DNA from 2 places in the Halomonas sp. 72 genome. Region 2 is predicted to be linked to the other one. Evidence: predicted binding sites of a transcription regulator. Region 2 holds the regulator's gene; the other holds the start of a gene.
The links. The regulator FNR, encoded in region 2, switches genes on or off when oxygen is low (the NO sensors DNR and NnrR bind a similar motif). The targets are predictions, from matches to a motif close to TTGATNTANATCAA.
Positions count from the first base shown of each region.

Region 1: a site for FNR is predicted at 2,609-2,622, ahead of frdA (fumarate reductase (quinol) flavoprotein subunit). Genes of this name have one in related genera too.

Region 1 is NZ_JBQSYY010000010.1:3,268-8,850, forward strand. It holds gene menD (2-succinyl-5-enolpyruvyl-6-hydroxy-3-cyclohexene-1-carboxylic-acid synthase) at 1-145, shown strand, start outside; gene menH (2-succinyl-6-hydroxy-2,4-cyclohexadiene-1-carboxylate synthase) at 135-902, shown strand; gene ACT3T6_RS10590 (anion permease) at 922-2,391, opposite strand; gene frdA (fumarate reductase (quinol) flavoprotein subunit) at 2,740-4,527, shown strand; gene ACT3T6_RS10600 (succinate dehydrogenase/fumarate reductase iron-sulfur subunit) at 4,524-5,276, shown strand; gene ACT3T6_RS10605 (fumarate reductase subunit C) at 5,287-5,583, shown strand, end outside.
Region 2 is NZ_JBQSYY010000008.1:110,992-116,574, forward strand. It holds gene ACT3T6_RS09945 (putative nucleotidyltransferase substrate binding domain-containing protein) at 1-655, shown strand, start outside; gene ACT3T6_RS09950 (DNA polymerase III subunit epsilon) at 664-1,314, shown strand; gene ttcA (tRNA 2-thiocytidine(32) synthetase TtcA) at 1,474-2,385, shown strand; gene fnr (fumarate/nitrate reduction transcriptional regulator Fnr) at 2,372-3,124, opposite strand; gene hemN (oxygen-independent coproporphyrinogen III oxidase) at 3,187-4,614, opposite strand; gene ACT3T6_RS09970 (sulfite exporter TauE/SafE family protein) at 4,700-5,425, opposite strand; gene ACT3T6_RS09975 (heavy metal translocating P-type ATPase metal-binding domain-containing protein) at 5,422-5,583, opposite strand, start outside.

The DNA of each region.
Region 1 (5,583 bases), on a different contig from region 2:
GCTGGAGAGCTTCGATGCGGCCTATGCCCGAGCCCTGGAAAGGGGCGTTACACTGATTGAGCTTAACGTGCCACATCAGCAGGTTGCAGACGATCTTGTGGCACTGGCGGCAACGCTAGGTAGGCGCGATAACCATGAAGGCTGAATATGAAGCGCAAGCCCAGCCACGCCCAACGCTGGTTATGCTGCACGGCTTGTTAGGTGATCGCCACGATTGGGCGGAGGTCATCGCCGCGTTGAAAGATGTGCCGTGCATGGCGTTGGATTTACCGGGCCATGGCCAAAATGACCAAGTGGCGGTCGACTCTTTCTCCGCTTTTCACCACTGGCTAACCGATACGTTGGCCGCGCAGGATATTCACCGCTATTGCTTGCTGGGCTACTCGCTGGGTGGGCGTTTGGCGCTTGATCACGCCCGCCGCCAACCTGCGGGGCTTGAGGCGCTTTGGCTGGAGAGTGCTCATCCAGGCTTGCCCGAAAGCGAGCGCGATGAGCGTATGGCCCATGATGCACGCTGGGCACAACGCTTTGCGCTGGAACCTCTTGAACGCGTGCTTACCGACTGGTATCGGCAGCCCGTCTTTGCTGATCTTACACATGCGCAGCGAGCACGGCAGATTGAACGACGGTTGGCCAATCATGGCCCGTCCGTGGCGACAATGCTGCGAAGCACATCGCTCGGCAGGCAGTCCTCTCAGTGGCCGTGGCTGGCTGAAACGTCACTTCCCATTGGTTACTTTTCAGGTCGGCAGGATACTAAATTTCATACACTGGCCGCCCGCTTGGCTAACATAGCCCCTCGCGTGCACTCTATAGCGCTTGAAGGCGGGCACAACCTGCATACAGAGCAAGCGAACAGCATCGCCGAACCGATTAGCCGATGGTATCAATGCCTCGGCTAAACGGCTCGCTCACCTGGAGTCAGTTAATCAACAGCAGCCACGGCAAACCGATAGCCAGCCAGGCCACTAAGAACAGCAGACCAAAAATAGCCCCAAGCCGCCAATAAAGGGCGCTTGGCAGATAGCCGCTGCCATAGTAAACCGGGCTTGGGCCGGTGCCGTAGGGGGTGATAATGCCCATAAAGCCCAGCGTGGGGAGCAGCAGGAGGATAAACATCTGCATATCCAGCCCTGCAATACCGGAAGCCGCCGCCAGCATCACCGGCAACAGGGCGGTAACGTGGGCCGTGACGCTGGCAAACAGGTAGTGCAGGAGATAGAAGATCACCGTGAGCGCCACCATCGCCATGACGGGATTAAAGTGGCTGATTTGTTCACCCACCACGCCACCAAACCAGTTGACGAATCCGACCTGGCTTAGCCCGCCTGCCAGCGCCACCAGCGTTGCAAACCACACAAAGGTATTCCAGGCGGCTCGATTGTCGAGGATATCGTTCCAGCTCACGATGCCGGTCAGCAACATGCAGCAAATCACCACCAGGCCTACCAGGGAGGCGGACACAACATCGCCCGCAAAAATCCACAGCAGTAGCGCAGAGACGACCATGATGACCAGCAGTATCTCGTTGCGAGTAAGCGCCCCCAGTTTGTTCAGCTCATCCCGCGCCCAGTTGGACACTTCTTCACCGGCTTTCACTTCTGGCGCGCAGAGCCAGTAACAGAGCAGAGGGACCAGCAACAGCAGCAGAATGCCAGCGGGCGCTACGGCGATAAACCACTGCCCCCAGTTAATATGAATACCGGTAGCGCTTTCTGTCAGAGCAATGGCCAACAGGTTGGGGGCAAGCGCGGTTAGAAACAGCGAGCTGGTCACACAGGTAGAGGTGATCGCTGTCCACATCAGAAAACTGCCCATGCGCTTCATGCTGGGGTCATTGGGCTGGGAGTCGTAAAGCGGCGGCAGATTGCGAATGACCGGATAAATGGTGCCTCCGCTACGCGCCGTGTTGGAAGGTGTAAAAGGCGCCAGCACCGCATCGGCGATCATTACCGCGTAGCCCAACGTTAATGTGCGCTTGCCCATGGCCTTGACCAGCCAAAGTGATATGCGCCTGCCTAGCCCGGTTTTTTCATACCCCAGCGCGAACATAAACGCGCCAAAAATTAGCCATACAGTCGAGTTGGTGAAGCCCGAAACTGCCCATGAAAAAGCCTGGTTGGCAGCATTAAAGCCTTCGGTCGCTAGCTGTTCGGGTGAAAACAGCACCCAGCGGGAGAGAAGCGCCACCAGAGTCACACCGATTAACCCAATGACCGCGCCTGGCAAGGGTTCAAAAATCAGCCCAACCACACAGCCCAAAAAAATAGCGAAGAAATACCAGGCGTGAGGGGCAACCCCCTCAGGCGTGGGTATCAACGCAACGATAATGGCCACTACAAGCGGCGCCAACAACTTCCAGTCAAATGCCGATTGCACACTACTGTTCATATCAAGCTGCCCCCTCTTATTGGCTGCGAAAGCAGCCGAATCTCTTCACTGCTATCGCGGTTGATTTTCATCTGCTTGCGGTTACATACGTTGCAGAGAATGGCGATAGCGACTAATAGTTAAAAATTGTAGTTGGAATTCTTTATTAAAATTAATAAATGAGAAATTAAACGTAACTACTCTTGTTAAAGCATCGCCTGTCTTAAAGGTGTATTTCTTGATATGCGTCAATAGAGCCTGGCATGCGGGGATAGCACGTACCTGGAGTGTGATAAGTTCAACCAAAAGACACCGCATCGAAGCGTGTCGCCACTACCGCCTTTGGCCTGGCTACAGAAAGGGAGCATCATGCAGCATCGAGATTTCGATATCGTGATTGTAGGTGGAGGCGGCGCAGGCTTGCGTGCCGCTATCGCCGCGGCAGAAAGCGCCAAGGCACAGGGCATTTCTCAAAGCATCGCTCTGATTTCCAAGGTCTATCCTATGCGCTCCCATACCGTTGCCGCTGAGGGCGGTGCGGCGGCGGTAACCAGCGAGGAGGATACGCATCAGGCGCATTTTGACGACACTGTGTCGGGTGGTGACTGGCTGGTTGAGCAAGGCGTGGTGGATTATTTTGTGCATCATGCCTACCAGGAACTGGTGCAGATGGAGCGCTGGGGCTGTCCCTGGAGCCGCAAGGAGGATGGTAATGTGCAGGTACGCCGCTTTGGCGGCATGAAAACCGCACGTACCTGGTTTGCCGCCGATAAAACCGGCTTTCACATGCTGCATACCCTGTTTCAAACCTCGCTCAGATATTCCCAAATTGAGCGCTTCGATGAGTATTTCGTTCTTGATCTTGCCGTGCACGAAGGGGCTATCATCGGCGTCATTGCTCTTCAAGTGGCCACCGGCGAGCTTATTTTGCTGCGCGCCAAGGCCGTGATATTGGCAACAGGAGGTGCCGGGCGCCTGTTTCGCTTTAATACCAACGCAGGGATCGTGACTGGCGACGGGATGGCGATGGCCTATCGCCACGGTGTGGCGCTTAGGGACATGGAGTTTGTTCAGTATCACCCCACGGGCCTTCCCGGCTCCGGCATTTTAATTACCGAAGCGTGTCGTGGCGAAGGCGGTATTTTGCTCAATAAGGATGGCTACCGCTACCTTCAGGATTACGGGCTGGGCCCGGAAACCCCACTGGGCAAGCCGGAAAACAAGTACATGGAGCTGGGCCCTCGCGATAAGCTCTCACAGGCCTTTTGGCAGGAGCAGCAGGCGGGCCGCACTGGCACCTTTGGCGATAGCGATGTGGTCTATCTTGACCTGCGCCACTTGGGCGAAGCCTACCTGCTGGAGCGCCTGCCCTTTATCTGCGAGCTGGCTAAATCCTACATTAACGTTGACCCGGTCAAAGAGCCGATCCCTATCCGCCCGGCGGTGCACTACACCATGGGCGGTATCGAAACCAATCCTCACTGTGAAACGTCGGTTGCCGGGCTTTATGCGGCGGGTGAATGTGCCTCTGTTGGGCTGCATGGTGCTAATCGCTTAGGCTCCAACTCGCTCACTGAGCTACTAGTGTTTGGTCGTTTAGCGGGGGAGCAGGCAAGCCAGCGCGCGGCGCAAACCGAGTGGGCAGACAAGCACCTTCTGGAAACCCAAGCTGCCCATCAGCAGGCAAAACTAGCGCATCTTTGTGATGGTGAGGGCAGCGGCGAGACGTGGGTGACGCTTAAGCATGCCATGGTGCAGGCCATGGAGAGTGGCTGTGGTATTTATCGTACCGAAGAGGGTATGCGACAGTCGTTGGAGACGATTCGTGAACTGCGGGCGCGCTATCAGAAGATTCGTGTCAACGACACCAGCAAAATATTCAACACAGAGTTGCTTGAGTGCATTGAGCTTGGCTACGGGCTGGATATTGCCGAGGCATCTTGCCTTGGTGCACTGGAGCGGCGTGAGTCCCGTGGCGCTCACCAGCGCTTGGATGACGGTATGCAAACGCGCGATGACATTAACTACCTCAAGCACAGCCAGGTGTTTTATCAAGGCGATGCACACGCTCGGTTGGCATGGCAGGAGGTAGACGTGCGTTTTTCCGCGCCCGCAGAACGTACCTATGGGGATGCGTCCAAGGGAGGCAAGGCATGAGTACTCAGCAGGTATCCACCCGGCGCATCAGCGTCAAACGCTATTTACCCGACAACTCTACCGAGCCCTATTGGCAGGAGTATGAGCTGCCTGTCGACGACAGCACCTCATTGTTGGATGCATTGAATCACATCAAGGAGCAGCTCGACAGCACTCTGAGCTACCGCTGGTCGTGTCGCATGGCGATCTGTGGCTCCTGTGGCGTTATGGTGAATGGCGTCCCCAAGCTTGGCTGTAAGACCTTCCTGCGCGACTTCGACGATGAGATCCGCATTGAACCGTTGGCGCACTTTCCCATACAGCGCGACCTGGTGGTTGATATGGAGATATTCCTCGATCACCTGGCCGCCGTTAAGCCCTATCTGATAGACGACAACCCGGTAAAGCCCTTTGACCCGAAGGCGCCAGAAACCTATCGCCAGTCGCCCCGGCAGCTTGCCCGTTACAAGCAATTCGCTAACTGTATCAACTGTGGGCTTTGTTACTCCGCTTGCCCGCAGTTTGGGCTTAATCCTGAGTTTATTGGCCCAGGAGCCATTGCGCTGGGGCATCGCTATAACCTGGATAGCCGTGACCACGGTAGCACGCAGCGAATGGACGAATTGAACCGTCATGAAGGCGTGTGGAGCTGCACCTTTGTGGGCTTTTGCTCAAAGGTGTGTCCCAAGCACGTTGACCCAGCGGCGGCTATCAATCAGAGCAAAGTGGCGTCCGCTAAACACACGCTAATTGCGCTGTTTAAGGGCTAGGAGAAAGGGTATGGATAAGTCGACATCGCAACGCTTTGTGCCGTTAAAACGTAACTGGTGGCTGAAACTTCGCTTTTTTAAACTCTATATGCTGCGTGAAGCGACGGTGCTACCGCTGGTTTTTTTCCTGCTCTGCCTACTGGCGGGCATGGTCGCGCTGCTCCAGGGCCCAGAGAGTTGGCAACGATGGATCGCTTTTATGGGATCTCCCATCGTTTTGCTGCTTAACCTTTTGGCGCTAGCCGCCAGCCTGTTTCACGCGGCGACCTTTTTTGTGCTGTTTCCTCGCGTTATGCCGCTTCGCATC
Region 2 (5,583 bases):
GGGTTACCCGCCGTGCCCTGGTAATATTATGGTCTCTAACCCCGAGTGGGTTGCCAGCGTTTCTCAGTGGAAGAAGCGTATTGCTCAATGGGCCAACGTGCGCGATGGCGATAGTTTAATGAAGCTTGCCATTATGCTGGACGCTCATTCAATGGCAGGTAATCCATGTTTACTTGAAAGCGTGCGCGAGGCGCTATTTGCGCGCTGTGCCCATGATGAAATTCTGCTTTCCTACTTTGCGCGTGCGGCTCTACGTTTTTCAACACCGCTGACGCTTTTTGGTTCGCTTAAAAAGCCTCAGCACGGTATCGATATCAAAAAAGGCGGCATTTTTCCGATTGTCCACGGTGTACGTACCATGGCGCTTGAGCGGCGCATCAGCGTAACCTCGACGCTGGGTAGGTTGGAGGCACTGGTTGATGATGGCCGTCTTGAACGGCGCACAGCTGATGATTTAGGAGAGGCACTTTCACTGTTGACCGAGCTGCGTCTTAAACAGCAACTTAGCGGGCAGGATATGGACGATGCGCGCTCCAATCACGTGGTGGTGCAAGAGCTCTCGTCGCTTGAGCGCGATTTATTGCGCGAGTCGCTACATATCGTTAAAGACTTTAAACAGCGCCTCTCCTATCGTTACCATTTAGAGTATTCATGAGCAGCGCTATGCAAGGCAGCAAAAAAGGCATGGCACTGCTGGGGCAAACGCTGCGCAGAACGTTTAAGCGTGAGCGAGATCGGCGCCGCTATGCGAATTCGCCTTACGCCTGGCTTTTCCAGCCCTATATGGGGGAAGAGCTAGTGGCGCTGGCTTGTGAATCACTACCCGGTGAAACGCCGGTATTAAGTGTGGCTGCTGTGGTACTTAATCAACAGCAAGTGCACACAAGCCAGGCGTGGGTGGCAACGTTTGCCGACCCACAAACGGTTGACCAGACGGCGCTGCGCCAGCATCGGCGGCTTTACAATCCCGCCACGGCGGTACCCCTCTGTGCCGAGACACTGCATGCGTTTACCGATTTTATTGGCAACCGGCCGCTGGTCGGGTGGCAACTGGACCAGCAGTTTTGCATGCTTAATAGAGCTTTTAGAACGCACCTCGGGTTTGGGCTGCCTAATGTTCAGGTCGATGTGGCCAAACTGCATCAACGCCAATTGCGCCGTTTACACCCGTTAGTGGAGTCTTCCCAACCGTTTTCCGAGGCGCTGGCCTGCTGGCAAGTGCCTGCTATCTCGACCCAGAGATTGTTAGGTAAGGCCACCGCAAGCGCCTTGCTGTATATGCGCTTACAGCGTGATATGGCGCAATCGGGTTAGCTTCAAGCGTAATGGCGCCTGTGCCGATGGCCGTATTGATAACCATAGTGATGACCGTAGTTATGACCATAGTAACGACGTGATTTTGCCAGTTGGGTGAACGGCGGGAGTCTTGTTAGAATAGCGGCTGCTCCTTCTACCATTGGCAGTGCTTATATCATGCAACACCTTGATCATTTTGACCCCGCCGCGGCAACCGTTGCACCGACGCCTGACCTGCAAGGCCAGCCGGCGCTTGAGGATGCCAAACAGAAACGCGAATTCAACAAGTTGCAAAAGCGGCTGCGGCGCGAGGTAGGTAATGCAATTATCGATTACCAAATGATCAATGAAGGTGATCGGATCATGGTCTGCCTCTCGGGGGGTAAAGACAGCTACACCATGCTTGAGATTTTACGCAACCTGCAGCGCAATGCGCCGGTAAATTTTTCACTGGTGGCGGTCAATATGGACCAAAAGCAGCCTGGTTTTCCTGAGCATATACTGCCCCGGTATCTGGAAAAACTCGGCGTGGAGTACCGCATTCTGGAGCGCGATACATACTCGGTAGTGAAAGAAAAAACGCCGGAAGGCAAGACAACTTGCGCGCTTTGCTCGCGGTTAAGGCGCGGGTCGCTTTACGGGTTTGCCGAAGAAATCGGCGCCAACAAGATCGCCCTTGGCCATCATCGTGAAGATATTCTGGAAACGCTGTTTCTCAATATGTTCTTTGGCGGCAGCCTGAAGGCAATGCCGCCCAAGCTGCTTTCCGATGACGGCAAGAATGTCGTGATTCGTCCGCTGGCCTACTGTAAAGAGGCGGATATTGCGGAGTTTTCGCGCCTGATGGAGTTCCCGATTATTCCCTGTAACCTGTGTGGTTCGCAGCCGAACATGCAGCGTCAGGTCGTTAAGGAAATGCTGGCCGAGTGGGACAAAAAGCATCCGGGTCGTTTGGAAAGCATGTTTAAAGCGGTCACTAACGTCGCGCCTTCGCAGCTAGCCGACCGCGACCTGTTTGACTTTGCGGGACTGGAAACCAAACAGGAAGCACTCATGGCGGGGCGTATTGAAGCATTTAACGTGAGCTAATCACCGGCTCTTCCTCTTCAGCAAGCGCTATAAGCCGCTGCATATCGAGGATGTTAACCTCGCGCCCTGAGACGGCCACCACATCTTGCTGCTGAAAACGGCTCAAGATACGGCTGACCGTCTCAACCGCCAGCCCCAGATAATTGCCGATATCCGCACGCGCCATTGAAAGCCTAAAGCTGTAAGGCGAGTAACCCCGACGCCGAAAACGCTCTGAAAGCGTCAGTAGGAAACTGGCCAGCCGCTGGTCGGCGGTTTTGCGCGACAACAGGCGCATCATGCGTCGGTCATCACGAAGCTCCTTGCTCATACTGCGGTACAGCTGACCACGAAGCTCTGGTAGCTCCTCTGAAAGCAGGTCCAGCCGGTCAAAGGGGATTTCGCAGATGGTGGTGGTTTCAAGGGCAATCACGCTGCCTGGGTAGTGCTCTTCGTCAATGCCGTCCAATCCGACAAGCTCGCTGGGCAAAAAGAAGTTAGTGAGCTGGTCGTTGCCATTACCTTCGCTGGTTACCTGTTTTAGGCTGCCTGAGCGAACGGCATACACGCTGGTAAAACGGTCGCCTTGACGAAACAGTGTTTCGCCCTTTTTCAGCGGTGCCCGGCGTCTGATGATGGCATCAAACTGCCCCATGTCTTCAAGCTCAAGCGCTAGCGGCAGGCAAAGCGAGCTTAGACTGCAGGTCTGGCAGCGTGCTTCTTGAAGAAGCGAGCGTCGTTGGCTTGTCGAGGGTGGCATGACTATCTCCCTGTTTCTCTTTTGCCTAAATGGCTATCTACCGCAGGCGTTGATGCCGTTGGTTAAACGATTCTTGAGTAGCGTTGGCCTGAGTGCCCCGGAAGGTAAGCATCAAACGCCATGGCCAACTGGCGAATCAGTAAACGGCCCATTGGCGTCGCCTCAAGCGTATCACCCAGGCGAACGATTAGCCCGTCCTGCTCAGCAGTGCGTAGGCTTTCCAGCGCACTGGCAAAGTAGTCGTTGGCGTTAACCTGCCATTGCCGGCTAACCGCTGCTAAATCCAGGCGCATATCGCACATTAAGCGTTCGATAACGTCGGCTCTTATTAGGTCGTCCTTATTTAAGCGTACGCCTTTCACGATAGCCAGTCGACCTTGATCCAGGTTCTCTTCGTAGCTAGCCAGGTCAGTAGGGTTTTGCGCATAGCTATCGCCTATTCGGGAAATAGCGGACACGCCCAGACCGATCAGGTCGCATCTGGCATGGCTGGAGTAGCCCTGAAAATTGCGCTGTAGGGTGCCGTTGGCTTGGGCAACCGCCAGGCTGTCATTGGGTTTGGCAAAGTGATCCATCCCAATATGTTGATAGCCCGCAGTGGTCAGCATGTCGATGGTTGTGCGCAGAATCGAAAGCTTTTCATCCGCACCTGGCAGGTCATCCACGCTGATACGTCGCTGAGGCTTGAAGCGTTCAGGCAAATGCGCGTAATTAAACACGGATAAACGCGCCGGGTTTAACGCGATAACCTGTTCAAGTGTCTTGGCGAAGCTCCTTTCCGTTTGAAAGGGCAGACCGTAGATTAAATCCAGATTCAGCGAGCGAAAGCCCAACCGGTGTGCTTCATCCATTAGTGTTTCGGTGAGCACGCGAGGCTGATGACGGTTAATCGCCTTTTGAACGCGTGGGTCCAGGTCCTGTACGCCAAGGCTCAGGCGGTTGAAGCCCAAAGACTGCAGATGGCGCAGGGTTAAAACATCGGCTTCGCGCGGGTCAATCTCAATGGCGTAGTCACGCTCTGGTGCGCTTGAAAGCCCAAAGCGGGCGTCCAGGCGGTCAATCAAGTCGCCCATCTGTTCCAGTGAAAGAAACGTAGGGGTTCCTCCGCCCCAGTGCAACTGATTGACAGGGCGCTTTGTATCCAGATGGCGGGCCGTCAGGACCATCTCACGATCTAGCCGATAGAGATACGACTCGGCCAGGGCGGTGTTTTTCGTCGCAATTTTATTGCACGCGCAATAAAAGCAGATTTTGCGACAAAACGGGATATGGACATAGATGGAAAGCGGGCGCTGACTTGCGTTGCTGCGCTCAATGGCCTGGGTCGCATCTTCGGCGGTAAACCCTTCGTGAAAGGCCAGCGCCGTCGGGTAGGAGGTGTAGCGTGGGCCGCTTTTATCATAACGGCGCAGCAATGCGTCATCCCAGCGGGTGCTGGATGACGCGGTAGCAGTAACGGATGAGGGGACAGCCGTGGCACATACAGGCATGAAGAGGCGCTCCGGTAGCTGAAAATACGTTTTTAAAAGCTACCGATAGGCTAGAGAACATAGCGCTGTAGTGCGTTGCGCCAGGTCAATGATTGGCGTGTGAGTGTCCGCCTGAATGCCCACCTGAGTGCATGTTGAGTGCCCACAGCTGCCATACGGCAAAGCCGATAATGACGAGCGCGGCGATGGTTCTTGTCGCGGGGTGACGAATAAGATGATTAAGCTTGCGTGCGGCAAGTCCTGTGGCCAGTAGCGCAGGCAGGGTGCCCAGGCCAAAAGCGCCCATTAATAAAGCCCCTTGAAGCGGCCGGGCCGTCGCCAGGCTCCAGGCCAGCATTGAATACACCAGCCCACAGGGCAGCCAGCCCCAAATGGCGCCTAGCGCGAATGCCTGGGGGAAATGAACCACCGGCATCAAGCGTCGGCCCCAGGGCTCAAGGTGACGCCATAATCGTTTGCCCACGGCTTCCACGCGCAAAAGCCCTTTCCACCAGTTAGCAATATACAGCGCCATGAGAATCAGCATGAGCGCTGCAACGCCTTGCAACAGCTGGCGCGCCAGCAGTGAGGGCGAAAGCACGGTGCCCAACGCGGCTACCAGCGCGCCTGCCGTCATGTAGCTTAATATTCGGCCCAAGTTGTAGCTTAGCAGTAGGCCGCCCATACGCGCCGAGCTACGCATGCTGGGCGGGATGGCAAAGGTTAATGCGCTCATGACGCCTCCGCACATGCCGATGCAGTGGGCCCCGCCCATCAATCCAAACACGAACGCGGCAATAAGCGGAGGAAGATCAAGCCCGGTTGGGTTCATGGCACGCTTTTGACTGCTGAAGTGGATAAATGGGAGGTGGATACGTTGGAAGTAGATAGCCTGTGTGAAAAGCGTAGCGTATTAGCAATGACGGCAAGCACACTGACGCCAGCGCCCGTGATGGCGCCAAACGGCGATAGGGCGCCCACTGCCGCTAG